DNA from 4 places in the Pseudomonas sp. NPDC090752 genome. Region 2 is predicted to be linked to each of the others. Evidence: predicted binding sites of a transcription regulator. Region 2 holds the regulator's gene; each other region holds the start of a gene.
What was found. The regulator FliA, encoded in region 2, starts transcription of late flagellar genes. The targets are predictions, from matches to a motif close to CTAAAGTTTNNNNNNNNNNNGCCGNTAA.
Positions count from the first base shown of each region.

Region 1: a site for FliA is predicted at 4,588-4,615, ahead of motA (flagellar motor stator protein MotA). Genes of this name have one in related genera too.
Region 3: a site for FliA is predicted at 4,867-4,894, ahead of ACZ6YA_RS09945 (methyl-accepting chemotaxis protein). Genes of this name have one in related genera too.
Region 4: a site for FliA is predicted at 2,848-2,875, ahead of ACZ6YA_RS07480 (methyl-accepting chemotaxis protein). Genes of this name have one in related genera too.

Region 1 is NZ_JBVJLI010000005.1:134,323-142,057, forward strand. Features, by position in the region: gene ACZ6YA_RS09360 (trimeric intracellular cation channel family protein) at 92-703, opposite strand; gene orn (oligoribonuclease) at 795-1,337, opposite strand; gene rsgA (small ribosomal subunit biogenesis GTPase RsgA) at 1,479-2,510, shown strand; gene motB (flagellar motor protein MotB) at 2,646-3,668, opposite strand; gene motA (flagellar motor stator protein MotA) at 3,672-4,523, opposite strand; gene ACZ6YA_RS09385 (HDOD domain-containing protein) at 4,654-6,189, shown strand; gene ACZ6YA_RS09390 (rhodanese-like domain-containing protein) at 6,234-7,043, shown strand; gene asd (archaetidylserine decarboxylase) at 7,053-7,735, shown strand, end outside.
Region 2 is NZ_JBVJLI010000001.1:7,429-15,163, reverse strand. Features, by position in the region: gene ACZ6YA_RS00080 (protein-glutamate methylesterase/protein-glutamine glutaminase) at 1-608, opposite strand, end outside; gene ACZ6YA_RS00075 (chemotaxis protein CheA) at 655-2,859, opposite strand; gene ACZ6YA_RS00070 (protein phosphatase CheZ) at 2,872-3,660, opposite strand; gene ACZ6YA_RS00065 (chemotaxis response regulator CheY) at 3,679-4,053, opposite strand; gene fliA (RNA polymerase sigma factor FliA) at 4,158-4,898, opposite strand; gene fleN (flagellar synthesis regulator FleN) at 4,895-5,728, opposite strand; gene flhF (flagellar biosynthesis protein FlhF) at 5,819-7,126, opposite strand; gene flhA (flagellar biosynthesis protein FlhA) at 7,138-7,735, opposite strand, start outside.
Region 3 is NZ_JBVJLI010000005.1:266,644-274,378, reverse strand. Features, by position in the region: gene mdoH (glucans biosynthesis glucosyltransferase MdoH) at 1-330, shown strand, start outside; gene ACZ6YA_RS09960 (transporter substrate-binding domain-containing protein) at 566-1,363, shown strand; gene ACZ6YA_RS09955 (amino acid ABC transporter permease) at 1,441-2,403, shown strand; gene ACZ6YA_RS09950 (amino acid ABC transporter ATP-binding protein) at 2,396-3,130, shown strand; gene ACZ6YA_RS09945 (methyl-accepting chemotaxis protein) at 3,253-4,815, opposite strand; gene ACZ6YA_RS09940 (16S rRNA (uracil(1498)-N(3))-methyltransferase) at 4,916-5,623, opposite strand; gene tatC (twin-arginine translocase subunit TatC) at 5,620-6,411, opposite strand; gene tatB (Sec-independent protein translocase protein TatB) at 6,408-6,755, opposite strand; gene ACZ6YA_RS09925 (twin-arginine translocase TatA/TatE family subunit) at 6,759-7,043, opposite strand; gene ACZ6YA_RS09920 (phosphoribosyl-ATP diphosphatase) at 7,069-7,404, opposite strand; gene hisI (phosphoribosyl-AMP cyclohydrolase) at 7,406-7,735, opposite strand, start outside.
Region 4 is NZ_JBVJLI010000004.1:48,413-56,147, reverse strand. Features, by position in the region: gene ACZ6YA_RS07490 (transcriptional regulator) at 1-294, shown strand, start outside; gene ACZ6YA_RS07485 (pseudouridine synthase) at 346-1,230, shown strand; gene ACZ6YA_RS07480 (methyl-accepting chemotaxis protein) at 1,253-2,818, opposite strand; gene acnA (aconitate hydratase AcnA) at 2,927-5,668, opposite strand; gene rlmM (23S rRNA (cytidine(2498)-2'-O)-methyltransferase RlmM) at 5,891-6,955, shown strand.

The DNA.
Region 1 (7,735 bases), on a different contig from region 2:
GGCTTGTCCCGCGAACACGGGCGAAGCCCGTGCCATCCAGCGCGGTGCCTGCTTCGCGGCTAAAGCCGCTCCCACAGGGGTTGCCTCAAGGCTACTGCTGGTCGTTGTAGTGAAACTTCGGCATTTCCCAATGGAACCGAATGGCCAGCAACCGCACCAGGAACCCGCCAAACAAAGTCAGCAACATGGCCTGCTCCGCCGGCACCTTGAAGTAAACACACCCCAGGTAGAACCACGCCGCAGCAAACGACACGCTGGCATACAGCTCACGTCGGAACACCAGCGGAATGTCGTTACAGAAGATATCCCGCAGAATTCCGCCAAACACCCCGGTAATCACCCCACTGATCGACGCCACCAGCATCCCCTGCCCCATCTCCAGCGCCGTCATGCAGCCAATCAGGGTGAAGGCCACCAACCCCAGGGCATCCAGCACCAGGAACAGCGAGCGCAAGCGGCGCATCATCGGCGCGATGAAAATCGTGAACAACGCAGCGCAGCTGGTCAGCACCAGGTATTCCGGGTGTTTCACCCAGGTCAGCGGGTAGTGGCCGAGCAGCACGTCGCGCACCGAGCCGCCACCCAGCGCAGTGACGCAGGCAATCAGCACCACGCCAAACCAATCCATGCCTCGGCGTCCAGCAGACAGGGCGCCAGTCATGGCCTCGGCGGTGATGGCGATAAGGTAGAGCATCAACAACATGGCGCGGGTCCGTGCGAGAAAGGCGCGCAGTCTAACCAGTTGCCTTGGGCACCAAAAGAGGGCGCGACGAGAATATCTGCGCCCTTTCGGCTCACACCTTGAGGAAGTGCTCGCGGTAGTGGCGCAGCTCGGCGATCGACTCGCGGATATCGTCCAGTGCCAGGTGGGTGCTGCCCTTCTTGAAGTCGTCGGCTACCTGCGGAGCCCAACGCTGGGCCAGGATCTTCAGGGTCGAGACATCCAGGTTGCGGTAGTGGAAGTATTCTTCCAGGGCTTTCATATGGCGGTAGAGGAAACGACGATCTTGCCCAATGCTGTTGCCACAGATGGGAGACTTTCCTTTGGGCACCCATTTTTCGAGGAAGGCGATGGTCTCTGCCTCGGCCTGCGCCATACTGACCTTGCTCTCACGCACTCGCTGGGTCAGACCCGAGGCGCCATGGGTGCGGGTGTTCCACTCATCCATGCGCGCCAGCACTTCGTCACTGTGGTGAATGGCAATCACAGGGCCTTCGGCCAGAGTGTTCAAATCGCTGTCGGTAACGATGGTAGCCATCTCGATGATGACGTCGCTGTCCGGATCCAGGCCGGTCATTTCCAGATCGATCCAGATCAGGTTCTGTGGATTTTGCATGCAGGGGCTCCTCGTAATGGCCGTCATATTAGCCTAGCGACGACGGCCTGCGCATGCGCGGTGCAAAGGTAACCAGAATGGTCGATGACCCGGCATGCTAAACTGCCTGCCGTTTTCAACTTGCCCCACCTTGGAAGGTCCATGGCCAAACGCCAGCTCAATCGTCGCCAAAACTGGCGTATCGAAAAAATCCAGAACGAACGCGCCGCTCGCGCCGCCAAACGCGAACAGCACGTGCTGCATGAGCTGGAGGGCGGTGACCTGGGGCCGGAGCAACTGGGCCTGGTGATCGCACACTTTGGCGTGCAGGTCGAAGTCGAGGCCCAGGACGGCGATGTCGCCGGCCAGGTGTTCCGCTGCCACCTGCGGGCCAACCTGCCGGCGCTGGTCACCGGCGACCGCGTGGTCTGGCGCGCTGGCAACCAGGGCATTGGCGTGATCGTCGCGCAGATGCCGCGCAGCACCGAGCTGTGCCGGCCGAACAACCATGGCCAGCTCAAGCCAGTGGCGGCCAACGTCGACTTGATCGTGATCGTCTTCGCGCCAGCGCCCGAGCCGCACCCGAACCTGATCGACCGCTACCTGGTCGCCGCCGAGCATGCTGGCATTCGCCCCTTGCTGCTGCTTAACAAAGCCGATTTGATCAACGACGAAAACGGCCCGGGCCTGCATGCGCTGCTCGAGGTTTATCGCGATCTCGGCTATCCATTGCTGGAGGTTTCTGCCCACCACGGTGACGGTATGCAGCGCCTACAGCAGATGCTCGACGGCCACATCAGTGTATTCGTCGGCCAGTCGGGCGTGGGCAAGTCGTCTTTGGTCAACAGCCTGCTGCCGGCAGCCGATACCCGCGTCGGCGACCTGTCCGAATGGTCGGGCCAGGGCACGCACACCACCACCACCGCGCGCCTGTACCACTTCCCCAACGGCGGCGACCTGATCGACTCGCCGGGCATCCGCGAATTCGGCCTGGGCCATGTCAGCCGTGACGACGTCGAAGGCGGGTTCATCGAGTTTCGGGATTTGTTCGGCACCTGCCGCTTCCGCGACTGCAAGCATGATCGCGAACCCGGCTGCGCGCTGCTCAAGGCGTTGGAAGACGGCCGCATCAAGCCGCAGCGCATGAACAGCTACCGCTCGATCATCGCCAGCTTGCCGGAAGACAGCTACTGATCAACCTGTGGGAGCGGCTTTAGCCGCGAAGCGAGCACCGCGCTGGATGGCACGGGCTTCGCCCGTTTCGCGGGACAAGCCCGCCCCCACAGGAAGCGCGTCAGCTTTTATATTTTCAACCCAGCGCCCCCTGGGTTACTGGTCCTTCGCCTCGTCCATCTTCAAGGTGCCTTCCTCGAAGATGTTCAGCTTCTGCCGCAGCTCACGCGGCTGCATCGGCGCTTGCTCCGCGCCGGGCGCTGCAGAAGAAGCCCCTGGAGCCGCACCGGCAGGCGGCGCGGGCTGGGCATCTGGCGCCTCGGGTGCACCCTGCTCACCCTCGATGTTGCGCTGGGCCTTCTTGGTCAGGACGATGATGTCGATACGCCGGTTGACCGGATTGAACGGGTCCTTGCGGTCGAACAGCGACGACGATGCATATCCCACCACTCGCGCCACTTGGTCATCCGGGTAGCTACCGGCGACCAGCGCACGGCGCGCGGCGTTGGCGCGGTTGGCCGATAGTTCCCAGTTGCCGTAGTCACCGCTGCCAGCGTAAGGCTTGGCATCGGTGTGGCCACTGATGCTGATCTTGTTCGGCACCGCCTTGATGGTGTCGGCCATGGCCAGCAGGATGTCCTCGAAATACGGCTGCAGGCGAGCACTGCCGATGTCGAACATCGGCCGGTTCTCGGCATCCATGATTTGGATGCGCAGGCCATCCTGGGTGATCTCGAAGAGGATCTGGTCCTTGAACTTCTGCAGTTGCGGGTTTTCATCGACCTTGTTCTGCAGCTCCTGCAGCAGCAATTCGAGGCGCTCGCGCTCGACCTGTTCGGCCATGGTCTCGACCTGGTCCTTGTCCAGCTGGATGCTGGTATCAGGCGTAGGCTCGGACTTCTGCTCCGGGTTGATGGTCTTTTCCGGTGCCAGTTCCGGCGAGCCACCCAGGTCGATCACATAGGGCGTGCCGCTTTCGGAGAAGCCGATCGGGTCCTTGAAGTAGCCGGCAATGGCGATCTTCTGCTCGGGGGTGGCGGTGGACATCAACCACAGCACCAGGAAGAACGCCATCATCGCCGTGGCGAAGTCGGCGAAGGCAATCTTCCAGGCGCCGCCGTGGTGGCCTCCACCGAAGCGCTTGACGCGCTTGATGATTATCGGCTGATTGTTTTCCATGGCTTAGCGACCGCGAACGGCTTGTTCCAGCTCGGCAAAGCTCGGGCGGTGCTTCGGATAGAGCACCTTGCGCCCGAACTCGACGGCCAGCGAAGGTGGCATGCCCGAAGCCGAGGCTACCAGCGAAGCCTTGATCGACTCATACAGGTTGATCTCTTCCTTGGCATCGTGCTCCAGGCACTTGGCCAGCGGCCCGAAGAAGCCGTAGGCCGCAAGAATACCGAAGAAGGTACCCACCAGGGCCGCCCCCACGTGCATACCGATGGCAGCCTGGTCACCCTCACCCAGCGACGCCATGGTCACCACGATACCCAGTACCGCCGCGACGATACCGAAGCCGGGCATGCCGTCGGCAATGCCGGTGACGGCGTGGGATGGGTGCTCGAGCTCTTCCTTCATGCTCAGCAGCTCCATGTCGAACAGGCCTTCGAGCTCGTGGGGCGCCATGTTGCCGGTGGACATGATGCGCAGGTAGTCGCAGATGAACGCGGTCATGCGCTCATCGCCGAGCACGGCGGGATACTTGGCGAAGATAGGGCTGGCCGCGGCGTCTTCGATATCGCTCTCGATCGCCATCATGCCTTCGCGACGGCTCTTGTTGAGGATTTCGTACACCAGGCCCAGCACTTCCAGGTAGAAGGTGTGGGTAAACCGGGAGCCGAACATCTTCATCGACTTCTTGACCACATGCATGGTCATGTAGCCGGGGTTGGCCTGCATGAAGGCGCCAAAGGCGGCCCCGCCGATGATCAGCACTTCGAACGGCTGGATCAGCGCCGCGATCTTGCCGTGGGAGAGTACATATCCGCCGAGCACGCTCGCGAATACGACGATGATGCCGATAATTTTAGCCATAGGTTCAAAGCACTTGCTGTCGTGGTCAGGGTGAGGGACGGGAGCTTTAAAACTCTTCTTCTACTTATCGGCAGAACTGCGCCAGACTATAGCCACTCAATGCGAAAAGCCAGTTCGGACTGATGTCAAAATGCCAATGGAATCCAAGGTGCCCACTCAGAATCCGCGTACGCTAGAGGCCTGGGTAAAGCTGCTCGACGGTATCCGTGTACCGGTGCCGAAGCAGAGTTACGACCGGGTCATGAGCGCCATCAATGATAGCCGCCGCTCGCTGCGCGATATCGCCGAACTGATGCAGGACAGCCCGGCCCTGGTGCTGTCGGTGATGCGCGAGGCCAACCACCCGGCCAATGCCAGCCAGGCGGAACCTGCCGAAAGCCTGGAAATCGCCCTCAATCGCCTGGGCCTGGCGCGTACCCGCGAACTGCTCAACCGCCTGCCAGCGCTGCCGGACGACGATATCCCGCCGGTGCTGCGCCAGTTTCTGCTGATCAGCCAGCACGCGTCCCAACAGGCCAGTGGCCTGTTCGCCAGCCGCCTGGCGCGGCTGTGGCAGGAAATCCACTGGGGCAGCCTGCTGTTCCTGTCGCCCCTGTGGCCGATGGCGCTGGTCTACCCGAAACTGCTCGACGCCTGGGAACTGCGGGTCATCCACAAGGGCGAAGAGGCTGCGGATGTCGAGCAGGAATTGTTTGGCGTGCGCATCATGGCGCTGTGCCAAGCCATGGCCGAGCACTGGCGCCTGTCGCAGTGGGTCACCCAGGGCTACCGCCTGCTGCTGGAAGAGCGTGAACAGCTTGGGCAGATATTGAGCATCGCCCGCGACGAAGACCTGCTGAGCCAGCAGCACCGCCTGGACGAGGCGCCCGCCTTGAGCCGCTGGTTCAACCAGCCGGCCAACACCGTGCTGCTGGCCAATAACCTGGCGCTGGCGGCGCAAGTGGGCTGGGACAACCCACACCTGCTGCGCTGGCAACTGCTGACCGCACTGTACCTTCAGACTTCACTGGAAGACGTACAGCAACAGGTCCACCAGCAGGCAGCCGCCAGTGCCCGCCGCCATGCCAGGCATGCCTTGTTCCACCCCGCCGAAGCCTTGATCTGGCCCTGGCACCAGCGCCGCCCGCACCCCGACATGCTGGCTCCGCCGCCGCCCTCCAGCGACGCGCTCGGCCAGTGGCGCAAGTTGTGCCAGGAGTTGCTGGCCCAGCCCAGCCCGTTCACCAACGCCGTGCACCTGGCCACCCAGGCACGTGAAGCCCTGCTGGCCTGCGGCATGCAGCGCATCATGCTGCTGACCCTGGACAAGGCCAGCGACTACCTGCGCGTGCAGCAGACTGCCGGCCTACCTAAAGAAGCTGCGGCCATCGCTTTGCCCGTACCGCAGAGCAAATTGCTGCAAAAACTGCTGGTCAAGGCCGCTCAGCTGCGCCTGACGCCGGAGAACCATGCCCAATTCTCGGCCCTGTTACCGGCCCCATTGCACGCCTTCTTCCGTGGCGAACACCTGCTGCTGCGCTCACTGGCGGTCAACGACCAGGTATTGATGCTGGCGGTGGCGGATCAAGGGGGCAAGCCGCTGGCCGATGTCAGCGTGCAAGCGTTCGGTAAAACCGCGCAATGTATCGAGCGCGCCCTCGCCGTGTTTGCCAACCGCAATGCCTGACCCTTGCGCTACAATCGCTCCTCTTTCCACACTGGAGACCGTGGATGACTGATTTTGCCGGACTGCCGCTGGTGATCGAGCCTGCGGACCTGCTGCCGCGCCTGGATTCGCCCCAGCTGATCCTGGTCGACCTGAGCAGCGCCAACCGCTATGTCAGCGGGCACATCCCCGGCGCCCGCTTCGTCGAGGGCAAGCGCACCCAGCTGGGCCTGCCGCCCGCGCCAGGCCTGCTGCCGGCACTGGCCGACCTGGAAAAACTGTTCAGTGAGCTCGGTCATCGCGACGACGCCGTCTATGTGGTTTACGATGATGAGGGTGGTGGCTGGGCCGGGCGCTTCATCTGGATGCTCGACGTGATCGGCCACAAGACCAGCCATTACCTCAACGGCGGCATTCAGGCCTGGCCGGCGGACAAGTTGTCGACCGAGGTGCCGGCACCCGCCAATACCCCGGTGCGTCTGCACGTGCACAGCGAACCGACGGCAACCCGCGAATACCTGCAAAGCCGTCTGGGTGCCGAAGACCTGGTGGTCTGGGATGCACGCGCCCCGCAGGAATTCAATGGTGAGAAAGTCCTGGCCGCCAAAGGCGGGCACATCCCCGGCGCGATCAACTTCGAGTGGACCGCCGGCATGGACCTCAACGATCACCAGCGTATTCGCCAGGACATCGCTGAAGTCCTCAAGCAACTGGGCATCACCCCCGACAAGGAAGTGATCACCCATTGCCAGTCACACCGCCGCTCCGGTTTCACTTACCTGGTGGCCAAGGCCCTCGGCTACCCACGCGTCAAGGCTTACGCCGGCTCGTGGAGCGAATGGGGCAACCACCCGGACACGCCTGTAGAAGTCTAAGGAACCTGCATGAAATCCCGTCTGTTCATCATCAGCCAGTACCTGCTGCCGCACCACCTGCTGTCGCGGCTCGCCGGCTGCGTTGCCGAGTGCCGCGCACGCTGGTTCAAGAACGCCTTCACCACCTGGTTCGCCAAGCGCTACCAGGTGAACATGAGCGAGGCACTGGTCGAAGACCTGAGCGCCTACGAACACTTCAACGCCTTCTTCACCCGTGCTCTGAAGCCAGGCGCACGGCCGCTGGATGAAACCCCTGGGGCTATCCTCTGCCCGGCCGATGGCGCCGTGAGCCAGCTGGGCCCGATCGAGCACGGCCGCATCTTCCAGGCCAAGGGCCACAGCTTCAGCGCCCTGGAGCTACTTGGCGGCGATCCCGCCCTGGCCGCACCGTTCATGGGCGGCGAATTCGCCACCATCTACCTGTCGCCGAAGGACTATCACCGCGTGCACATGCCACTCGCCGGCACACTGCGCGAGATGGTCTATGTACCGGGTCGATTGTTCTCGGTAAACCAGACCACGGCGGAAAACGTCCCCGAGCTGTTTGCCCGCAACGAACGCGTGGTGTGCCTGTTCGATACCGAGCGCGGGCCGATGGCGGTGGTACTGGTCGGCGCGATGATCGTTGCCTCGATCGAGACCGTATGGGCTGGCCTGGTCACCCCGCCGAAGCGTGAGCTGAAGACCTTCCG
Region 2 (7,735 bases):
GGCCCACCGGTGGACGTACCTATGGCCACCAGCTTGTAAGGCTTGCGTTTGGGAGCCGGCGAATGTGCAGGCGCCGCTGCCGCGGTACGGGTGGGCACCGCCGTGCGCACCGGGGCGTGATTGGCGAGGCTACTGACCGGGGCAGGAGCGCTGCTGGTTGGCGCTGGCGCGGCGACCGGCGCAGGGCTTGCGTAGCCGCCAAAACGGCGGTTGCTGCGCGAAAGGGTATGCACCTTTTCGCAGAGCATCTGCTTGACCTTCTCCGGGTTGCGCGAGATGTCTTCGAAGTTCTTCGGCAGGTAATCCACCGCGCCGGCGTCCAAGGCATCGAGGGTCACCCGAGCGCCTTCGTGGGTCAGCGAGGAGAACATCAACACCGGCGTCGGGCAGCGCTGCATGATGTGCCGCACAGCGGTGATGCCATCCATCATGGGCATTTCGTAATCCATGGTGATGACATCGGGTTTGAGCGCCAGCGCCTGATCGATCGCCTCCCTGCCGTTGGTCGCGGTACCCACGACCTGGATCGTCGGGTCGGCCGAGAGGATTTCCGAGACGCGGCGGCGGAAGAAACCGGAATCATCCACCACCAGGACCTTGACTGCCATAAACACTCCATTAGGTGGCGCAGCCCACCAGGGCGCGCCACCGAAATCAAATACGCCGCGCCGCGTAACGCTTGAGCATGCTCGGTACGTCGAGGATCAGCGCAATGCGACCGTCGCCGGTGATGGTGGCGCCGGACATGCCTGGGGTGCCCTGCAGCATCTTGCCCAGCGGCTTGATCACCACCTCTTCCTGGCCCACCAGTTGGTCGACCACGAAGCCGATCCGCTGGGTACCGACCGAGAGAATCACCACATGGCCCTCGCGCTGCTCTTCGTGCACCTGGCCCTGGACCAGCCAGCGCTTGAGGTAGAACAGCGGCAGCGCCTTGTCGCGCACGATCACCACTTCCTGGCCGTCGACCACGTTGGTGCGCGACAGGTCGAGGTGGAAGATCTCGTTGACGTTGACCAGGGGGAAGGCGAACGCCTGGTTGCCCAGCATCACCATCAGCGTCGGCATGATCGCCAGGGTCAGCGGCACCTTGATGACGATCTTCGAACCCTGGCCCTTGGCCGAGTAGATATTGATCGAGCCATTGAGCTGGGAAATCTTGGTCTTCACCACGTCCATGCCGACACCACGGCCGGACACGTCGGAAATTTCCGTCTTGGTCGAGAAACCTGGGGCGAAGATCAGGTTGTAGCAGTCCGACTCGCTCAGGCGCTCGGCGGCGTCCTTGTCCATCAGGCCTTTTTCCACGGCCTTGGCGCGCAGGATGTTGGGGTCCATGCCCTTGCCGTCGTCAGAAATCGACAGCAGGATGTGGTCGCCTTCCTGTTCGGCCGACAGCACCACGCGACCGGTCCGCGCCTTGCCCGAGGCTTCACGCTCCTCGGGCATCTCGACGCCATGGTCGACGGCGTTACGCACCAAGTGCACCAACGGGTCGGCCAGGGCCTCGACCAGGTTCTTGTCGAGGTCGGTTTCTTCACCGACCAGCTCCAGGTTGATCTCTTTCTTGAGCTGGCGAGCCAGGTCGCGGACCAAGCGCGGAAAGCGGCCGAAGACTTTCTTGATCGGCTGCATGCGGGTTTTCATCACCGCGGTCTGCAGGTCGGCGGTGACCACGTCGAGGTTCGACACGGCCTTGGACATGGCCTCATCGCCGCTGTTCAGGCCCAGGCGCACCAGGCGGTTACGCACCAGCACCAGTTCGCCGACCATGTTCATGATCTCGTCCAGGCGCGCGGTGTCGACACGCACGGTGGTTTCCGCTTCGCTGACAGGCTTTTCGGCCGCTGGGGCACGGGCTGGCGCGGCAGGCTTGGCCGCAGCGGCGGGTGCCGGTGCCGGCTTGGCAGCGGGCTGGATTTGCGGCTTGGCGGCGACCGGTGCGGCAACGGCAGCCGGCGCTTCGGCGGAGACGGTATCGCCGGAGAACTTGCCTTTGCCATGCAGCTGATCCAGCAGCGCTTCAAACTCGTGCTCGCTGATTTCGTCGCCGGTGCCGGCAGCCGGTGCAGCGCTGGCCACAGCGGCCGTGGCAGCCGGCAGCGCATCGGCCTGGAAGCTGCCCTTGCCATGCAACTGATCCAGCAGCGACTCGAATTCTTCGTCGGTGATCTCGTCGCTGGCCGGCGCGCTGGCGGCAACGGCGACGGGCTCACTGGCCACGACATCAGCCGAGAACTGGCCCTTGCCGTGCAACTGGTCGAGCAACGATTCGAACTCGGCGTCGGTGATCTCGTCTGCGCCGCCGCCGCTCGAAGTCTCGCCGTGCAGTTGCTGTTCTGCAGCGGCAGCTTCAGCCTTGACCGCGTCGAGCGAATCGAGCAGCTGTTCGAATTCGGTATCGGTGATGTCCGCCTCGGCGGCAGGCTTAGGCGCAGCCTCGACCACCGCTGCCGGTGCTGGGGCGCTACCCGGCTCGGCCAGGCGCGACAACGCCGCCAGCAGCTCGGGCGTGGCCGGGGTCACTTCGCTGCGTTCGCGCACCTGGCCGAACATGCTGTTGACCGTGTCCAGCGCTTCGAGCACCACGTCCATCAGCTCCGCGTCGACTCGGCGCTCACCTTTGCGCAGGATGTCGAACACGTTCTCGGCGATATGGCAGCACTCCACCAGCTCGTTGAGCTGGAGGAAGCCGGCGCCCCCTTTTACAGTGTGGAAACCGCGAAAGATCGCATTGAGCAGGTCGGCATCGTCGGGCCGGCTTTCCAGCTCGACCAGTTGCTCGGACAGTTGCTCAAGAATTTCGCCGGCTTCTACCAGGAAATCCTGAAGGATTTCTTCATCGGCGCCGAAGCTCATTAAACGTGCTCCTCAAAAACCCAGGCTGGACAGCAGATCATCGACATCGTCCTGACCGGACACGACGTCTTCACGCTTATCGGCATGAATCTGCGGACCTTCACCCCGAGCCGGATATTTTTCTTCATCTTTTTCAGCACGTAGCTGCTGGTGGTCATGTTCGATACCGGCAAAACGGTCGACCTGACTGGCCATCAGCACAAGCTTGAGCAGATTGCTTTCGACTTCGGTCACCAGCGTGGTCACCCGCTTGATCACCTGCCCGGTCAGGTCCTGATAGTCCTGGGCCAGCAGAATGTCATTGAGGTGGCCAGACACCTTGCGGTTACCTTCGGCACTGTGCGTCAGGAAACTGTCGACGCGCTTGACCAAGTCACGGAATTCCGGCGCAGCAACTTCGCGGCGCATGAAGCGCTGCCAGTCGACACTCAGGTTCTGCGCCTCAGCCGCCAGCTCGTTGAGCACCGGCGTGCTCTCCTCGACCAGGTCCATGGTGCGGTTGGCGGCGCCTTCGGTGAGTTTGACCACATAGGACAAACGCTCGGTGGCGTCGGTGATCTGCGAGACCTCCTCGGCCTGCGGCATGCGCGGGTCGATCTGGAAGCTGACGATCGCGCTGTGCAGCTCACGGGTCAGCTTGCCGACTTCCTGGTACAGGCCCCGGTCGCGGGTCTGGTTGAGCTGATGGATCAGCTGCACCGCCTCGCCGAACTGCCCCTTCTCCAGGCTTTCGACCAACTCCTGGGCATGCTTCTTCAGGGTCGATTCGAACTCCCCCAAAGATGTTTGTGTTGATTCCATGGCGCCCCCTGAGCTGATTCAGCCGTTGACGCGTTCGAAGATCTTCTCGATCTTTTCTTTGAGTACCTGCGCGGTGAACGGCTTGACCACGTAGCCGTTGACCCCGGCCTGGGCCGCTTCGATGATCTGGTCGCGCTTGGCTTCGGCGGTCACCATCAGCACCGGCATACCCTTCAGGCGCTCGTGCGCACGCACCTTGCGCAGCAGGTCGATACCGGACATGCCCGGCATGTTCCAGTCGGTCACCAGGAAGTCGTAATGGCCGCTTTCGAGCATCGGCAGCGCCGTGGTGCCGTCGTCGGCTTCGTCGGTGTTGGTGAAGCCCAGATCACGCAGCAGGTTCTTGATGATCCGCCGCATCGTCGAAAAGTCGTCAACGATGAGGATTTTCATGTCTTTGTTCAATTAGACCTCCAAGCAGTCTCTAACACGCTCGGCCCCGAGCGCGCATTCAATCAATTCGGTACAACGTGAAAACGACTGCAACGACCCCGAGCTCAACGCGCCCGCCATTCCCCGAGGCGGCTGCGCAGGCGTGCAGCGCACTGGCTGTGCAGCTGGCTGACACGCGATTCGCTGACCCCCAGCACCTCACCGATTTCCTTGAGGTTCAGTTCTTCGTCGTAGTACAGCGCCAGGACCAGCCGCTCACGCTCCGGCAGGTTGGCGATGGCATCGGTCAGTGCAGCCTGGAAGCGCTCGTCCTCCAGGTCGCGCGACGGCTCGACCTGGCCACTGGCGCCATCCTCGTGCAGCCCTTCGTGCTCGCCGTCCTGCAACAGGTCGTCGAAACTGAACAGGCGGCTGCCCAGGGTATCGTTCAAAATCCCGTAGTAATCATCGAGACTCAATTGAAGTTCGGCAGCAACTTCATGATCTTTAGCGTCGCGGCCGGTTCTGGCTTCAACGGCGCGCATCGCGTCGCTGACCATGCGGGTGTTGCGGTGCACCGAACGTGGCGCCCAGTCGCCCTTGCGCACCTCGTCGAGCATGGCGCCGCGGATGCGGATGCCGGCGTAGGTTTCAAAGCTCGCGCCCTTGCTGGCGTCGTACTTGTTGGCGACTTCCAGCAGGCCGATCATGCCGGCCTGGATCAGGTCTTCGACCTGCACGTTGGCCGGCAGGCGCGCCAGCAGGTGGTAGGCAATGCGCTTGACCAGCGGGGCGTAGCGTTCGATCAGTTCGTACTGGGCGTCCTTGGACGCCTTGCTGTACATCTTGAAACCGCTTGCACTCATAGCACTGGCCCTGCACTGGTGGGCTGTACCAGGCGCTCGACGAAGAACTCCAGGTGCCCGCGCGGGTTGGCTGGCAACGGCCAGCTGTCGACCTTCTGCGCAATGGCCTTGAACGCCAGCGCGCATTTGGAGCGCGGGAAGGCCTCGTAGACCGCCCGCTGCTTTTGCACTGCCTTGCGCACACACTCGTCGTACGGCACGGCGCCGACGTATTGCAGGGCGACATCGAGGAAGCGGTCGGTGACCTTGGTCAGCTTGGCGAACAGATTGCGACCTTCCTGCGGGCTCTGCGCCATGTTGGCCAACACGCGGAAACGGTTCATCCCGTAGTCGCGGTTGAGCAGTTTGATCAGCGCGTAGGCGTCAGTGATCGAAGTGGGTTCGTCGCACACCACCAGCAGCACCTCCTGCGCCGCGCGGACGAAGCTGACTACTGAGTCACCAATACCCGCAGCGGTGTCGATCACCAGCACGTCGAGGTTGTCGCCGATCTCGCTGAAGGCCTGGATTAGCCCGGCATGTTGGGCCGGCGCCAGGTGCACCATGCTCTGGGTGCCGGAGGCCGCCGGCACGATGCGTACACCGCCGGGCCCCTGCAGCAGCACGTCGCGCAGCTCGCAGCGCCCTTCAATGACATCGGCCAGGGTGCGTTTCGGGGTCAGGCCCAGCAACACGTCGACATTGGCCAGGCCCAGGTCGGCGTCCAGCAGCATGACCCGGCGGCCGAGCTCGGCCAGTGCCAGGGACAGGTTCACTGAAACGTTAGTCTTGCCGACGCCACCTTTGCCACCGGTTACGGCGATCACCTGTACGGGATGCATGCTACCCATGTTCGTTGTTTACCTTGTCTCGCTTGGACCCAAGCCACACGAGGGGCGATGCAGCAGCCCCCTTGGTGTAGGTATTTTGCACACGCTTCATCAACCCGCTCGCCGTGGGTTGTGATAGAGATCAGCGAACATGTCGGCCATGGCCTCTTCGCTGGGCTCGTCCTGCAACTGCACATTCACGGCTCGAGTCACCAGTTGGTGCGCCCGCGGCAAGTGCAGGTCGTCAGGAATGCGCGGGCCATCGGTGAGGTAGGCCACGGGCAGTTCATGACTGATGGCCAGGCTCAGCACATCGCCGAGGCTCGCCGTTTCATCGAGTTTGGTCAAGATGCAACCGGCCAGGCCGCAGCGCTTGTAGCTGTGGTAGGCGGCGGTCAGCACCTGCTTCTGGCTGGTGGTGGCCAGCACCAGGTAATTCTGTGAGGCGATGCCGCGGCTGGCCAGGCTTTCCAGCTGCATGCGCAGGGCCGGGTCGCTGGCCTGCAGGCCGGCGGTGTCGATCAGTACTACGCGCTTGCGCAGCAGCGGCTCCAGCGCCTGGGCCAGCGACTGTCCCGGGTCGACATAGGTCACCGGCACGTTGAGGATGCGCCCCAGGGTCTTGAGCTGTTCCTGGGCACCGATGCGGAAGCTGTCCATGCTCACCAAGGCCAGGTTCTGCGGGCCATACTTGAGTACATAGCGCGCGGCGAGCTTGGCCAGGGTGGTGGTCTTGCCCATGCCGGCGGGGCCGACCATGGCGATCACACCGCCCTCTTCGATCGGCTCGACCTCGGGCACCTCGATCATCCGCGCCAGGTGCGCCAGCAACATGCGCCAGGCATGGCGCGGCTCTTCGATTTCCTGGGTGAGTTCGAGCAGTTCGCGGGCAATCGGGCCGGACAGGCCAATGCGCTGCAAACGGCGCCAGAGGTTGGCCTGGGCCGGCTTGCTGCCCTGCAGCTGGTTCCAGGCCAACGAGCCGAGCTGCACTTCCAGCAGTTCGCGCAGGCCAGACAGTTCCGAGCGCATGGCATCGAACAACCGAGGGTCGACCGGCGCGGGAGCGGCCGGGGCAGCTGCGGCTGGCGTCTCCACGTGCGGCTCGATCAACGGCTCCGATGCGGTCAGCGACTGGCCGGCGAACAACTGGCGGCTGCCCTCGCTGGCGTCGCTGCGGTTGTCCAGCTCGGCCTGGGCGGTGGCGATGCGCGTGTGGGTCTTGCGCAGCTCTTCTTCGAGCTCGGCATTAGGCACGCGCGGGGCCAGCGCGGACAGCTTGTAGTCCAGCGCGGCCGTCAGTTCGACACCACCAGCGATGCGGCGGTTACCGATGATGGCGGCGTCGGAGCCCAGCTCATCACGAACCAGCTTCATGGCCTGGCGCATATCGGCGGCGAAAAAACGCTTAACTTGCATAACCCACTACCTCAGCCGTTGGGGCCCACGGTGGCAACGATGGTGACTTGCTTGTTATCCGGTATTTCCTGATACGCCAGAACATGCAAATTCGGTACAGCCAGGCGGCCGAAGCGCGACAGCATGGCACGGATCGGGCCCGCGACCAGGAGAATGGCCGGTTGGCCTTGCATCTCTTGGCGCTGAGCCGCTTCGATCAACGAGCGCTGCAGCTTTTCGGCCATGCTTGGTTCCAGAAGAACACCATCTTCCTGACCCTGCCCGGCCCTTTGCAGACTATTGAGCAAGATCTGTTCCAACCTTGGCTCAAGAGTGATCACAGGCAGCTCGGACTCAACGCCGACAATGCTTTGCACGATGGCACGACACAATCCGACGCGCACTGCCGCGACCAACGCGGCGGTATCTTGACTCTTGCTGGCATTGTTGGCGATCGCCTCGGCAATACTGCGGATGTCACGCACCGGCACTTGCTCGGCGAGCAATGCTTGCAGGACCTTCAGCAGCCCCGACAAGGAAATGACACCCGGTACCAGTTCTTCTGCAAGTTTAGGCGAAGCCTTGCCCAGCACCTGCAGCAATTGCTGGACCTCTTCATGGCCAATCAGC
Region 3 (7,735 bases), on a different contig from region 2:
TTCGTGCGGGCCGTGGTCGATCCGCGGCAGAACGCCCTGGCCTGTGCCATGGCCACTGCCCGTCATGGTCAAGCCGCACCGATCGAGGCATTGCGCGCCGAACGCGTGGCCAAGGCAATCGAGGTCGGGCCTAAAGGCCTGGACCTGAACACTCGCCTGGCCTTGCTCAGCGATCCGGTGGCGCTGGCACGCCTGCATGCGCAGGTTTGGGCCGAGCACAATGCCGCCTGGATCGACGTATGGCGTGCTTCGATCAACAACGACCCGCATTCGCCGTTGTTGCCGTTGCATCCGGAAAATGAAGGCCAGCCGGCACTCGTCGGCGCCTGACAGGGACTCTTCGCGGGGCAAGCCCGCTCCCACAGGTTAGCGCTATACCTGTGGGAGCGGGCTTGCCCCGCGAAGCTTTTAAAGGCCTATACCGATTTTGGCCAACAAAGTCCCCCCCGGCTCTAGGTCCCAGGGCCGCCATGCGTTAGCATCCCTCCCCGGTAAACCACGCCGGCCGCGAAGGCCGTGCCAACGATAAGATTCGCTACATTTCTTGCTAGGGGACTTGGTGATGATGAAGAAATACCTTTCGCGACTGCTGGTCGGCGTCACCGCGCTGGTTGCAGTGGCTTCGGCCCAGGCCGGCGCCATCGACGACGCGGTCAAGCGCGGCACACTGCGGGTGGGCATGGACCCAACCTACATGCCGTTCCAGATGACCAACAAGCGTGGCGAGATCATCGGCTTCGAAGTCGATATCCTCAAAGCCATGGCCAAATCCATGGGCGTCAAGTTCGAGGCTGTATCCACCGCCTACGACGGCATCATCCCGGCCCTGCTGACCGACAAGTTCGACATGATCGGCAGCGGCATGACCCTGACCCAGGAACGCAACCTGCGCCTGAACTTTAGCGAACCCTTCATCGTGGTCGGCCAGACCCTGCTGATCCGCAAGGAGCTGGCCGGCGAGATCAAGTCGTACAAGGACCTGAACAACGAGAAGTACCGCATCACTTCCAAGCTCGGCACCACCGGCGAGATGGTCTCCAAGAAGCTGATCGCCAAGGCCAAGTACCACGGCTACGACAACGAGCAGGAAGCGGTGATGGACGTGGTCAACGGCAAGGCTGACGCCTTCGTCTACGACGCGCCGTACAACGTGGTGGCGGTCGACAAGGCCGGTGCCGGCAAGCTGCTGTTCCTCGAAGAACCCTTCACCTACGAGCCGCTGGCCTTCGGCCTGAAGAAGGGTGACTACGACAGCATCAACTTCATCAACAACTTCCTGCACCAGATCAAGCATGACGGGACCTACGATCGTATCCACGACAAGTGGTTCAAGAACAAGGACTGGCTGAAGGAAATGGAATAAGCCCCAGGCCACAAGCCAAGGCTTTGACCCCGACGCGCAGGTAAACCCTGCGCGTTCGCATTTACGGAAGTACCCACGTGATCAAACACAAGAAAGCCCAGTGGCCCTGGCATGCGCTGACCGCGCTGGTCCTGGTCGGCCTGGCGATCAGCCTGTACTTCGCCACCTCGATGATGTCCTACGAGTGGCGCTGGAACCGCGTACCGCAATACTTCGCCTACCAGGCCGAGGAAGCGCAGCGCGCCAGCGGCTACGGCTCGGTGCAGGAAATCGTCGTTTCCGGCGACAACGCCCGCGTTACGCTGAAGGACGAGAACGGCGATGAGCAGGTGCTCGACGTGGCCAAGGACAGCCTGCAACTGAGCCGCGGTGACGACGTCGCCGAAGGCGACCAGATTGGCGTTACCCGTCACTGGGCAGCGGGCCCGCTGGCCTGGGGCCTGTGGACCACCTTGTGGCTGTCGGTGGTATCCGGTGCGCTGGGTCTGGTGATCGGCCTGTTCGCAGGCTTGTGCCGGCTGTCGAACAACCCGACGCTGCGCGACCTGTCGACCGTTTATGTCGAACTGGTACGCGGCACGCCGCTGCTGGTGCAGATCTTCATCTTCTACTTCTTCATCGGCACCGTGCTCAACCTGTCCCGTGAATTTGCCGGGGTGGCGGCGCTGGCGCTGTTCACCGGCGCCTACGTGGCCGAGATCGTGCGTGCCGGCGTGCAGTCGATTGCCAAGGGCCAGAACGAAGCGGCCCGCTCGCTGGGCCTGAATGCCGGCCAGTCGATGCGCCACGTGATCCTGCCGCAGGCCTTCAAGCGCGTGCTGCCACCGCTGGCCGGGCAGTTCATCAGCCTGGTCAAGGACACCTCGCTGGTCTCGGTGATCGCCATCACCGAACTGACCAAGAGCGGCCGCGAGGCCATCACCACCTCGTTCTCGACCTTCGAGATCTGGTTCTGCGTGGCAGGTCTGTACCTGCTGATCAACCTGCCGCTGTCGCACCTGGCCAGCCGGCTCGAGCGGAGGCTTGCGCAAAGTGATTGAAGTCCGTGACCTGCTGAAAGTCTTCGACACCCGTGGCCAAGTCGTGCGCGCGGTGGACAACGTCACCACCCAGGTAGCCAAGGGTGAAGTGGTGGTGGTGCTTGGTCCCTCGGGTTCAGGCAAGTCGACCTTCCTGCGCTGCCTCAATGGTCTGGAACATTTCGACCAAGGTTCTGTCGCCATCAACGGCGTGCAACTGGCCGACCCGAAGACCGATATCAACGCCTACCGCCGTGAAGTCGGCATGGTGTTCCAGCACTTCAACCTGTTTCCGCACATGACCGTGCTGGAAAACCTGTGCCTTGCGCAAAAGGTCGTGCGCAAGCGCGGTAAGGCCGAACGCGAGGCCAAGGCGCGGGCGCTGCTGGAGAAGGTGGGCATTTCGCAGAAGGCCAACGAGTACCCGTCGCGGTTGTCCGGTGGTCAGCAGCAGCGGGTGGCGATCGCCCGAGCGCTGGCGATGGAGCCCAAGGTGATGCTGTTCGACGAGCCGACCTCGGCGCTCGACCCGGAAATGGTCGGCGAGGTGCTGGACGTGATGAAGACCCTGGCCCAGGAAGGCATGACCATGGTCTGCGTGACCCACGAAATGGGCTTTGCCCGGGAAGTGGCGGACCGGGTGCTGTTCTTCGACCATGGCAAGCTGCTGGAAGACTCGGCGCCAGTGGCGTTCTTTGAATCGCCGAAGGATCCGCGGGCCCAGGCCTTCCTGCGCCAGGTGCTCTGACAGCGGTGACCCCTTCGCGGGGCGAGCCCGCTCCCACAAAGTATCCACATGCCTCAAGCCTGTGAAGTACCTGTGGGAGCGGGCTCGCCCCGCGAAGGGACCGCATAGCGGCCCTGACTATCTCAAAGTCTGAACCGCCCGACCAGGCCTTGCAGATGGGTGCCCAACCGAGCCAGTTCGACACTTGAACTCGCCGTTTCTTCACTCGCGGCCGAAGTCTGGTCGGAGATATCCCGCACATTCATCACGCTGCGGTTGATCTCTTCGGCTGTCGCGCTTTGTTGCTCGGCTGCGGTGGCGATCTGCTGGTTCATCGCCTGGATCGACGATACGGTGCGGGTGATGGTATCCAGCGAGCCACCGGCGCGGCGGGTCAGCTCGACACTGCTGTCGGTGAGCTGGCGGCTGGCGTCCATCACGCTGGCCACCCGCTGGGTACCGCTTTGCAGGCCGGCGATCAGCTCCTCGATCTCTTCGGTGGATTGCTGGGTACGCTGGGCCAGGCTGCGCACTTCGTCGGCGACCACGGCGAAGCCACGGCCGGCTTCACCGGCACGGGCCGCTTCGATGGCCGCGTTGAGCGCCAGCAGGTTGGTTTGCTGGGCCACCGACTTGATCACATCGAGCACGCTGCCGATCTTGTCGCTTTCGGCCTTGAGCTGGTTCATCGCTTCGCTGGAATTCACCACTTCGCGGGCCAGGCGCTCGATCTGCGTCACCGCCTCGCTGACCACCCGATCACCCTCGCGGGCTTGCTGGTCCGCCGCCAGCGCCGCTTCCGAGGCTTGCTCGGCGTTGCGCGCGACTTCATGCACGGTGGCGGTCATCTGGTTCATGGCGGTCGCCACCTGGTCGGTCTCAACCTTCTGATTGTTGACCCCGGCGCTGGTCTGTTCGGTCACGGCCGACAGCTCCTCGGCGGCGCTGGCGATCTGGGTGACGCCGTCGCCGATGCCGCCGATCAGTTCGCGCAGGCCTTGGGTCATGCGCTGCATGCTGGCTTGCAGCTGACCGAGCTCGTCGCGACGCGAGCTGTGCAGATCCTGGCGGAGGTCGCCGCTGGCGACCCGTTCTGCGGCTACCAACGTCTGGCGCAGGGGCAGGATGATCTGCCGAGTGATGACCCAGGCGGCGAGCAGGCCCAAAACCATGGCCAAGGCGGTTGCGCCGGCTAGCATGGCCTTGGCCTGGCTGGCGCCGGCGTCACGCACCTGGGTCTGCGAAGCGGTCATCGCCTGACTGGTCTGCAGCAGCACCGTGCCTTGGTCGGCCATGCGTTGCAGTGACTGTTCGACGGCGCCCTGCTTGAGCTCGTTGAACGCCTGGCGATAGAGGCGGATAGCCTCCATCTGTTGCTGTAGGCGCTGGTGGTCGGCAGGTTGTTCGATCTGACCGAGCATCAGCTGCACCTGACGCTCCAGCGTGCTGAGCGCCTGTTCCACCTCGTTGATTGCGCTTGGGTCCGGCTTACGCTCATAGTGCTGGCGGGCAATACGCAGGTCTTGGGTGTGTTGCTGGATGACAGAGATATTACCCAGCTTGTCGCCCCGTTCGATGATGCTATCCATGCCCATCCACCCGGTGAAGGTGATGGCCAAGGTCATCAGTAACACCAGGCCGAAGCCCAGCCCCAACTTGCGATTGACGCTTACATTCCCCAGCGATTGGGAAAACCATTGGTACATGTTCGACTCCCCGGCAACGTGGCAGCATGGCTTATTGTTGTGTTGCCATAACCATCGGCCTGCGCCGGGGAAACTTGATGGGTGAAAGCTGACCCGTTTGTCAGAAAATCCTTGAGAGCAGGGCAGTTACGGCAGTTTCCACCCGCAAGATGCGCTCGCCCAGCTGTACCGGCGCCAAGCCGGCCTTGCCCAGCAAGTCGACTTCGTAGGGGATCCAGCCACCCTCGGGTCCGATGGCCAGGGTTACGGGGCCTTCGACTGCACGCGGGCAGGCGGGGTAGGGGCCGGGGTGGCCGACCAGGCCGAGGGTGCCGTCGGCGATGGCGGGCAGGCGGTCTTCGACGAAGGGCTTGAAGCGCTTCTCGATGATCACCTCGGGCAACACCGTGTCGCGGGCCTGCTCAAGGCCCAGGATGAGGTTCTCGCGAATGCTTTCGGGGTTGAGAAACGGAGTCTGCCAGAAGCTTTTCTCGACCTTGTAGCTGTTGACCAGGATCAGTCGCTGCACACCCAAGGTGGCAACGGTCTGAAACAGCCGGCGCAGCATCTTCGGCCGTGGCACGGCCAGCACCAGGGTCAGTGGCAGCTTGGGCGGCGGCGGTTGGTCGAAGCCGACCTGCAGTTCGGCTTCGTGCTGTGCAAGGCGCATTACCGTGGCGCTGCCCATCAGGCCATTGATGCGGCCCACGCGCAGGCTGTCGCCCACCGCCACGCGGTGGATTTCCTGCATGTGGGTAAAGCGCCGATCGGCAAGGACGACGCGGTCGGCCGAGACGAAGTCGGCCTCTTCAAGAAGCAACAGGTTCACGATTGAGTCGCTGGCGGCTGGTCGTTGTGGTCGTTGGCCGCTTCATCGTCGCCGTGGCTGCGCTTGCGGATCAGGCTGCCACACAGCACGCCGATCTCGAACAACAACCACATGGGCACGGCAAGCAGGGTCTGCGAGAAGATGTCCGGCGGGGTGAGGATCATGCCGACCACGAAGCAGCCGATGATCACGTACGGGCGGATCTTCTTCAGGTACTGCACATCGACCACGCCGATCCACACCAGCAGCACCACCGCTACCGGGATCTCGAAGGCCACGCCGAAGGCGAAGAACAGGGTCATGACGAAGTCGAGGTAGTTGGCGATGTCGGTCATCATCGCCACGCCATCCGGGGTGGCCGCGGCGAAGAACTTGAACATCAGCGGGAACACCAGGAAATAGGCGAAGGCCATGCCGGCGTAGAACAGGAAGATGCTCGACACCAGCAGCGGGATGGCGATGCGCTTTTCGTGGCGGTACAGCCCGGGCGCGATGAAGCCCCAGATCTGCTGGAGGATGAATGGGATCGCCAGAAACAGCGAGACGATCATGGTCAGCTTGAACGGCGTCAGGAACGGCGAGGCCACGTCGGTGGCGATCATCGTCGCATTGGCCGGCAAGTGGTCGCGCAACGGCGCCGAAACCAACGTGTAGATCTGCTGGGCGAAGGAGAACAGCCCGGCGAAGATCAGGAAGATCGCGGCGACGCAGCGCAGCAGGCGGGTGCGCAGTTCGGTCAGGTGCGAGACCAGCGGCATCGGCTGGTCGTCTTGCGGTTTTTCGCTCATGGGGCTCGCGGCGGTTGAGGCGGGTCGGGCTGCTCAGGCGCTGGCGTGGCGGCAGGCTGTTCGGTGACCGCAGTGGCGGACGGCTGGGCCGGCGGCGTCAGCGGGTTGAGGATGCGCTTGGCTTCCTGTTCCATTTGCAGGATGTGCTCGTTGTGCAGCTGGCGGCGGATGTCGTCGGCACCAATTTCACGCTCGACCTCCATCTTGATCGCATTGAAGCTGCGCTTGAGCCGGCCGATCCACAGCCCCGCCGTACGCGCGGCGCCGGGCAGGCGCTCGGGGCCGAGCACCAGCAAGGCGACCAGGCCGACGAGTAGCAACTCACTGAAGCTGATGCCGAACATGGCTCAGTCTTTCCGCTGCGGCTCTTGGACCGGCTGGGCCTGGCCCTCGATGGTGTGGCCCTGCTGCGGCGCGGCGGCCTGCTGCTGGGTGGCCTGTACCGGCGGGACGGGCTGTGCAGGCGGCGGGGTTTGCTCGGCCGGCTTGGTCTCTTCGTCGTTCATGGCCTTGCGGAAGCCCTTGATCGATTCACCCAGGTCACCGCCCAGGTTCTTCAGCTTCTTGGTGCCGAATACCAGCACGACGACGACCAGCAGGACGATCCAGTGTTTCCAGTCAAAAATACCCATGGTGCTCTCCTAGAATTCTGTTTGCTCAAGCCGACGGCTGGCGCGCGGCCTTTTCATCGTGCCCGGAAAGGCCGAAACGGCGCTCCAGCTCGTCGAGCACGGCTTGTGGATGCTGGCCCAGTGCGCTGAGCATGACCAGGCTATGAAACCACAGGTCGGCGGTTTCATAGATGACATCGCTGTAATCCTTGCTGACCTCGGCATCCTTGGCAGCGATGATGGTCTCGACGGATTCTTCGCCGAGCTTTTCCAGAATCTTGTTCAGGCCCTTGTGGTACAGGCTGGCCACGTAGGAGCTGTCGGCGGCGGCGTGCTTGCGTTCTTCGAGCACTTCGGCCAGGCGGTTGAGGGTGTCGCTCATGTCAGTGTCCTGCGCTGTAGATGGCATCCGGGTCTTTCAACACCGGGTCGACGGTTTTCCACTGGCCGGCTTCGAAGACGCGGTAGAAGCAGCTTTCACGGCCGGTATGGCAGGCGATATGGCCCAGTTGCTCGACCATCAGGATGATCACGTCGGCATCGCAGTCCAGGCGCATCTCGTGCAGCTTCTGCACATGGCCCGATTCCTCGCCCTTGCGCCATAGCTTGCCACGCGAACGCGACCAGTAGATGGCACGTTGCTCGGCGGCAGTCAGCGCCAGCGATTCGCGGTTCATCCAGGCCATCATCAGCACGCGTCCGGTCTTGTGGTC
Region 4 (7,735 bases), on a different contig from region 2:
CAACTCAAGTACAGCGTCAACCGCATGCCGGTCGAGCGGGTGTGTGACGCCGTGCTGGAACTGCGCCTCGAAGGCCTGGTCACCGATGACCGCACGCCGTTCGGCAAGGTCCATTTCAATACCTGCTTCGCCGAGATCGAAGCCTTGTTCCAGCGCGCCGGTTACCACCGTGGGCTGGATGTGGTGGGTTACCAGGGTTTGCTCTACGCACTGTACGATCCCGGCCGCTGGGAGCCGGTGCAGGTGTTGCGCTGGTTGAAGGCGCGTAGCGAGGGTGCGGTGCAGGCTGGTTGAGCGGGCGGGCTTGGGGGATAATACGCGGCCCTGCCTGCGCCGAGCCTCGCCATGACCACGCCTTTCGACCCCGCCCGTCAGCAAGCCAGCACGGTTTGCCTGCCACCTGGCAACTGGGCAACGGTGCTCGATTGCCTGTGCGACCATTTCAAGGCGATCGGGCGTGAGCAATGGCTGGGCCGCTTTGCCCGCGGCCGGGTACTCGATGCGCAAGGCCAGGCAGTCGCCGCCGACCTGCCTTACCGCCGTGGCATGCGCCTGCATTATTTTCGTGAAGTGCCCAACGAACGGCCGATCCTGGCGGAGGAAACCCTCCTGCATGTGGATGAGCATCTGGTGGTGGCGGACAAACCGCATTTTTTGCCGGTGACGCCAACGGGCGAGTACGTCGAGCACACCTTGCTGCGGCGGCTCATCCGTCGCCTGGACAACCCGCACCTGGTGCCGCTGCACCGCATCGACCGGCATACCGCAGGGCTGGTGCTGTTTTCTGCCAACCCGCAGACCCGCAGCGCCTACCAGCGGCTATTCCCTGAGCGTCGCATCGACAAGCGCTATCAGGCGATCGCTGCCGCCTTGCCGCAACGTGATTTCCCGTTGGTGCACAAAAGCCGCCTGGTGCATGGCGAGCCGTTTTTTCGCATGCATGAGGTAGAAGGGGAGGACAACAGCGAAACCCTGGCCGAGGTATTGGAGCGCAATGGCGAGGTGTGGCGTTATGGACTATCGCCGGTCACCGGCAAGACCCATCAGTTGCGGGTACACATGGCAGCGCTGGGGGCGGGGATCTGTAATGACCCGTTCTATCCGCAGTTGCGTCAGGTAGAAGATGATTACCAGCAGCCGCTGAAGCTGCTGGCGCACAGTTTGCGCTTTGCCGATCCGTTGACGGGCGAGGAACGGTACTTCGAGAGCCGCTTGACGCTGGAGTGGTAGGGCGCGCGAGGCGCCCCCTTCATCACCGGTTGAACCGCTCCACCAGCGAATACTGGCCACCGGCTGTGGTGGTCAGTTCTTCGCTGAGCAGCGCCGAGTGCTGCGCCTGTTCGGCGGTCTCGTCTGCCAGCGTGGCAATGGTGCTGATGTTGCGGCTGATCTCGTCGGCAACGGCGGTCTGTTCTTCGGTAGCGGCGGCGATTTGGGTCGCCATGTCGGTGATATTGGCCACCGCCTCGCTGATCCCGACCAGCGCCTGATCCGCCTGCATCACGCGCTCGACCCCTTCCTGGGCCTGGCGATGGCCGGTTTCCATGGTCAGCACGGCGTTGTTGGCGGTTTGTTGCAGCTTGGCGATCAGGCCGTGGATCTGCCCGGTGGACTCGGCGGTGCGCTGGGCCAGTTGGCGGACTTCATCGGCAACTACGGCAAAGCCGCGGCCCATCTCGCCAGCGCGGGCCGCTTCGATGGCGGCGTTCAGCGCCAGCAGGTTGGTCTGGTCGGCGATGCCCTTGATCACATCGACCACGCCACCGATCTCGTCGCTGTCCTTGGCCAACTGCGTCACGGTTGCGCCGGTTTCGCCCACCGCCGTCGACAGGCGCGCAATCGCGTCACGGGTTTCCCCGGCGATCTGGCGGCCCTGGCTGGTCAGGCGATTGGCTTCCTGGGTGGCATCGGCGGTGCGCTGCACGTGGTTGGCCACTTCCTGGGTGGTGGCGGCCATCTGGTTGACGGCGGCAGCGACCTGTTCGGTCTCGACCCGTTGGCGCTCCAGGCCTGAAGAGCTCTTGTGGGCCAGTGCATCGGACTGACGTGCTTGCTCGCTGAGGTGCTCGGCGCTGTCCTGCAGGCGGGTCAGGCACGTCTTCATGCGGGCATCCTGGCTGAGCATGGCCATTTCCAGGCGCGCCTGCACGCCGCGGCTGTCGGTGTACATCTGCGCGATCAGCGGGTCGGAGGTGGTCTGTTCGGCCAGGCGCAGCAGGCGCTTCAGGCCACGTTGCTGCCAGCCCAGGCCAAGCAGGCCGAGCGGCACCGACAGGCCGGCAGCCAGGGCGAAGCCCCAGGAATGGCCGAGCCAGTTACCGATCAGGAAGCCGACCTGGCTGACCAGGATAAAGGGCAGCCAGTCCTGCAGCACCGGCAGCCACCGGTCGCGGCGCGGGATGGCGGTCTTGCCCTGGTTGATGCGTTGGTACAGGGCTTCGGCGCGGCGAATCTGCTCGGCGGTGGGCTTGACCCGCACCGATTCGAAGCCGGTGACCTGGTTGTTGTCGAAGATCGGCGTGACGTAGGCGTTGACCCAATAGTGGTCGCCCGACTTGCAGCGGTTCTTGACGATGCCCATCCACGGCTGGCCTTGCTTGAGGGTCTGCCACATATGGGCAAAGACCGCCGCAGGCACATCAGGATGGCGTACCAGGTTGTGCGCCGCGCCGATCAGCTCCTCGCGCGCGAATCCGCTGATCTCCACAAATGCATCGTTGCAATAGGTGATCACGCCTTTGGCGTTGGTGGTCGAGATCAACCGTTGTTGGGCTGGGAAAGTCCGTTCCCGTTGAGTGATCGGCTGGTTGTTACGCATGGCTGAGTAATCCGCAAGGCTTTCGACCTTTATCGGCAAGTCAGCGTTTTTGTTGAATGAATATTTAAGTAAGTCGAGGGGCGTATGGCCCCCCTCGGTTACCTGAAGTCAGCTGGCAATCAACTGCCGCAGTACATAATGCAGAATCCCGCCTGCCTTGAAGTACTCCACTTCGTTGAGCGTATCGATTCGGCACAGCACTTCGATGTCTAGCTGTTGGCCATCTTCACGGGTGATGCGCAGGGGCAGGCTCATACCGGGTTTCAGCGGTACGCCTGCCAGCCCCAACACGTCGATCCGCTCGTTGCCCGTCAGCCCCAGTTGCTTGCGGTCTTGCCCGGCCTTGAACTGCAGTGGCAGTACACCCATGCCCACCAGATTGGAGCGGTGGATGCGCTCGAAACTCTCCGCCAGTACGGCCTTGACTCCCAGCAGGTTGGTGCCTTTGGCTGCCCAGTCGCGGCTGGAGCCGGTGCCGTACTCCTGGCCGGCGATTACAACCAGGGGGGTGCCGTCGGCCTGGTAACGCATGGCAGCGTCGTAGATCGACAGCTTCTCGCCCGTTGGCACGTAGCGCGTGTTGCCACCTTCTTCGCCACCGAGCATTTCATTGCGGATGCGGATGTTGGCGAAGGTGCCGCGCATCATCACCTCGTGGTTGCCACGCCGGGACCCGTAGGAGTTGAAGTCGCGCGGCTCTACACCTTTGTCGCGCAGGTAACGGCCCGCCGGGCTGTCAGCCTTGATGTTGCCGGCCGGGGAGATGTGGTCGGTGGTCACCGAATCGCCAAGCAGTGCGAGGACGCGTGCACCCTGGATGTCTTCGATAACGGGCAACGGCCCGCCGATGTCGTCGAAGAAGGGGGGGTGCTGGATATAGGTGGAATCGTCCTGCCACACATAAGTGGCCGCCTGCGGCACTTCGATCGCCTGCCACTGGGCGTCGCCGGCGAACACTTCGGCATACTCCTTGTGGAACATCGCCGTGTCGACCTTGGCCACGGCGTCGGCAATTTCCTGCTGGGTGGGCCAGATGTCGCGCAGGTATACCGGTTGGCCGTCGTTGCCAGTCCCCAGTGCGTCTCGAGTCAGGTCCACGCGTACGCTGCCGGCCAGGGCGTAGGCCACCACCAATGGTGGCGAGGCTAGCCAGTTGGTCTTGACCAGTGGGTGCACGCGGCCTTCGAAGTTACGGTTACCGGAAAGCACCGAGGCTACCGTCAGGTCGGCGCTGCCGATGGCTTTTTCGATAGCCTCGTCCAGCGGGCCAGAGTTGCCGATGCAGGTGGTGCAGCCATAGCCGACCAGGTCGAAGCCAAGCTGGTCGAGGTAGGGGGTGAGCCCGGCCGCGTTGTAATAGTCGGTGACCACCTTGGAGCCTGGCGCCAGCGAGCTCTTGACCCAAGGCTTGCGCTGCAGCCCCTTTTCCAGGGCCTTTTTCGCCACCAACCCGGCCGCCATCATTACGCTGGGGTTGGAGGTGTTGGTGCAGGAGGTGATTGCAGCGATCACTACGGCGCCATGGCGCAGGGTGTGGGTTTGGCCCTCATGGCTGTAGTCGATTTCGCCGGCCTGGTCGGCATTGCCCACCGCCACGCCACCGCCGCCTTCGCTTTCCAGGCGGCCGACTTCCTTGGCCAGCACCTTGGGCTGCTGTTCGACGAAGTGATTGAAAGCCTGGTTGACCTGATCCAGCGCGACCCGGTCCTGGGGCCGCTTGGGGCCGGCGAGGCTGGCCTCGACGTCACCCATGTCGAGGGCGAGGGCATCACTGAACAGCGGTTCCTGCCCTGGCAGGCGCCACAGGCCCTGGGCCTTGCAGTACTGTTCGACCAGTTGCACGGTCTGTGGCGGTCGGCCTGACAGGCGCAGGTAGTCGAGGGTGACTTCATCGACTGGGAAGAAGCCACAGGTGGCGCCATACTCCGGGGCCATGTTGGCGATGGTGGCGCGGTCGGCAAGGGGCAGGTCGGCCAGGCCATCGCCATAGAACTCGACGAATTTGCCGACCACGCCTTTCTTGCGCAGCATTTGCGTGACGGTCAGCACCAGGTCGGTGGCAGTGATGCCTTCGCGCAGCTTGCCGGTCAGCTTGAAGCCGATCACTTCCGGGATCAGCATCGACACCGGCTGGCCGAGCATGGCCGCCTCCGCCTCGATGCCGCCGACGCCCCAGCCGAGCACGCCCAGGCCGTTGATCATGGTGGTGTGCGAGTCGGTGCCGACCAGGGTGTCGGGGAAGGCGTAGGTGCGCCCGTCGGCCTCACGGGTCCAGACGGTGCGGCCGAGGTACTCCAGGTTGACCTGGTGGCAGATGCCGGTGCCCGGTGGGACCACACGGAAGTTGTCGAAGGCGCTCTGGCCCCAGCGTAGGAAGGCGTAGCGTTCACCGTTGCGCTGCATCTCGATGTCGACGTTTTCGCCGAACGCCTGTGGTGTGGCGTAGCGGTCGACCATCACCGAGTGGTCGATCACCAGGTCTACCGGCGACAGGGGGTTGATCCGCTGCGGATCGCCACCGGCCTTGGCCATGGCCGCGCGCATGGCAGCAAGATCGACTACCGCCGGCACGCCGGTGAAATCCTGCATCAGCACCCGCGCCGGGCGGTACTGGATCTCACGATCGGAACGGCGTTCCTGCAGCCAGCCGGCGAGGGCGCGCAGGTCGTCAGCGGTGACGGTTTCGCCGTCCTCCCAACGCAGCAGGTTCTCCAGCAGCACCTTGAGCGACATGGGCAGGCGCTGCAGGTCGCCGAGCTCGGCGGCGGCTTCGGTAAGGCTGAAGTAATGGTAGGTGCGGTCAGCCACCTTGAGGGTCTTGAGGGTGTTCAGGCTATCGAGCGAGGGCATTGCCAACTCCTTGTGCAGCGGGGCCCGGCATTCGCGGGTGAGGCCGGTGCCACCGCTCTGTTTCGGCCCGCACGGCACGGACCTGGCTGAAGGGTCAGGTTAGCCCTGTTTGGCACCCCTGACTCTTTTCTGGACCGGCGGGGCGTGTCGCAGGTTCCGAACTTCCTTTATCATCGCCGCCCTGCCGGCGCCCGTAGCGCGCCAGCCGTAGTGGAGTGAGAGATGAATACCCTGTTCATGCATTGCCGGCCCGGTTTCGAGGGCGAGGTCTGCGCCGAGATCAGCGAACACGCGGCCCACCTGGGCGTTGCCGGCTATGCCAAAGGCAAGCCGCAGAGCGCCTGCGCCGAGTTTGTCTGTGCCGACAGCGAGGGTGCGGAACAGTTGATGGCGCAGTTGCGCTTCGCGCAAATGATCTTTCCGCGTCAGTGGGCACGCGGCAGCTATATCGAATTGCCGGAAACCGACCGCATCAGCGTGCTGCTGGAGCACCTGGCCGCGCTGCCGGTGTTCGGCAGCCTGTGGCTGGAAGTGCTCGACAGCAATGACGGCAAGGAGCTTTCGACCTTCTGCCGCAAATTCGAGGTGCCGCTGCGCAAGGCGCTGGAAAAGGCTGGGCGTCTTGTCGACAACGCCAGCCTGCCGCGCCTGCTGCTGACCTTCATCAGTGGCCGTCGGGTATTCCTTGGCGTTGCCGAGGCGAACAACAGCGCGCTGTGGCCGATGGGCATCCCACGGCTGAAATTCCCACGCGAGGCACCGAGCCGCTCGACCTTGAAGCTTGAAGAGGCCTGGCACCAGTTCATTCCACGCGAACAGTGGGAGCAGCGCCTGGGTGATGACATGACCGGTGTCGACCTCGGGGCTTCGCCGGGCGGTTGGACCTACCAGCTGGTGCGCCGCGGCATGCTGGTGACGGCCATCGACAACGGGCCGATGGCCGAGAGCTTGATGGACACTGGCCTGGTCCAGCACCTGATGGCGGACGGTTTTACCTGGCAGCCGAAGCAGCCGGTGGACTGGATGGTCTGCGATATCGTCGAGAAACCGGCGCGTTCTACTGCGCTGATCGAGACCTGGCTGGGTGAGGGGTTGTGCCGTGAGGCCGTGGTCAACTTGAAGCTGCCGATGAAGCAGCGCTATGCCGAGGTGCGGCGGCTACTGGACCGGATGGAAGAGACGTTCAAGGCGCGCAAGGTCAAGGTGTCGATTGCCTGCAAGCAGCTGTATCACGACCGTGAGGAAGTGACCTGTCATTTGCGCAGGTTGGACCTGAAGCCGCGATAGTTACCAGCTCTGGCTCTGGCTCTGGCTCTGGCTCTTGCTTTGCTTCTAAGCGCGCAATAGATCAGACGACACAAGTTGCGACTTCAGGAGGCCGAACGGAGGTCTTGCGGAGGGAGGTGACGGGCAGGAGCCCGTCAAGCGCTTCGGCCCATGGATGGGCCGTGAGCGCGGTCCTCCCGGGAGCAAGGCCGGAGTGAGGGAACCCCGGAGCGTAGCGTAGGGGCCGGATGATGGGAGCGGGCGGCTTTGGTTACTTTGGCCAAGACCAAAGTAACCCGCCGTAAGGGCGGAAAGGTGAATCAGCGCCTCCATCGCCAATGGATATGCTCGCAAAGCCAAAAGCCAAAAGCCAAAAGCCAAAAGCCAAAAGCCAAAAGCCAAAAGCCAAAAGCCAAAAGCCAAACGCTCATGCGAGGGCTCTGATGGAAGGGAACATATCCGTTTGCCAAGGCGACGCTGAATCACCTTTCCGCCCTTACGGCGGGTCACTTTTTGGCAGACGCCCCAAAAAGTAACCAAAAAAGGCTGGCTCCTATCATCCGGCCCCTACGCTACGCTCCGGGGTTCCCTCGCTCCGGCCTTGCTCCCGGGAGGACCGCGCTCACGGCCCATCCATGGGCCGAAGCGCTTGACGGGCTCCTGCCCGTCACCTCCCTCCGCAAGACCTGCGCTCGGCCTCCTGAAGTCGCATTCTGCGTTGTCTGGACTTTCGCGCGCTTAGGAGCAAGATCAAAAGCAAAGCAAAGCAAAGCAAAGCAAAGCAAAGCAAAGCAAAGCAAA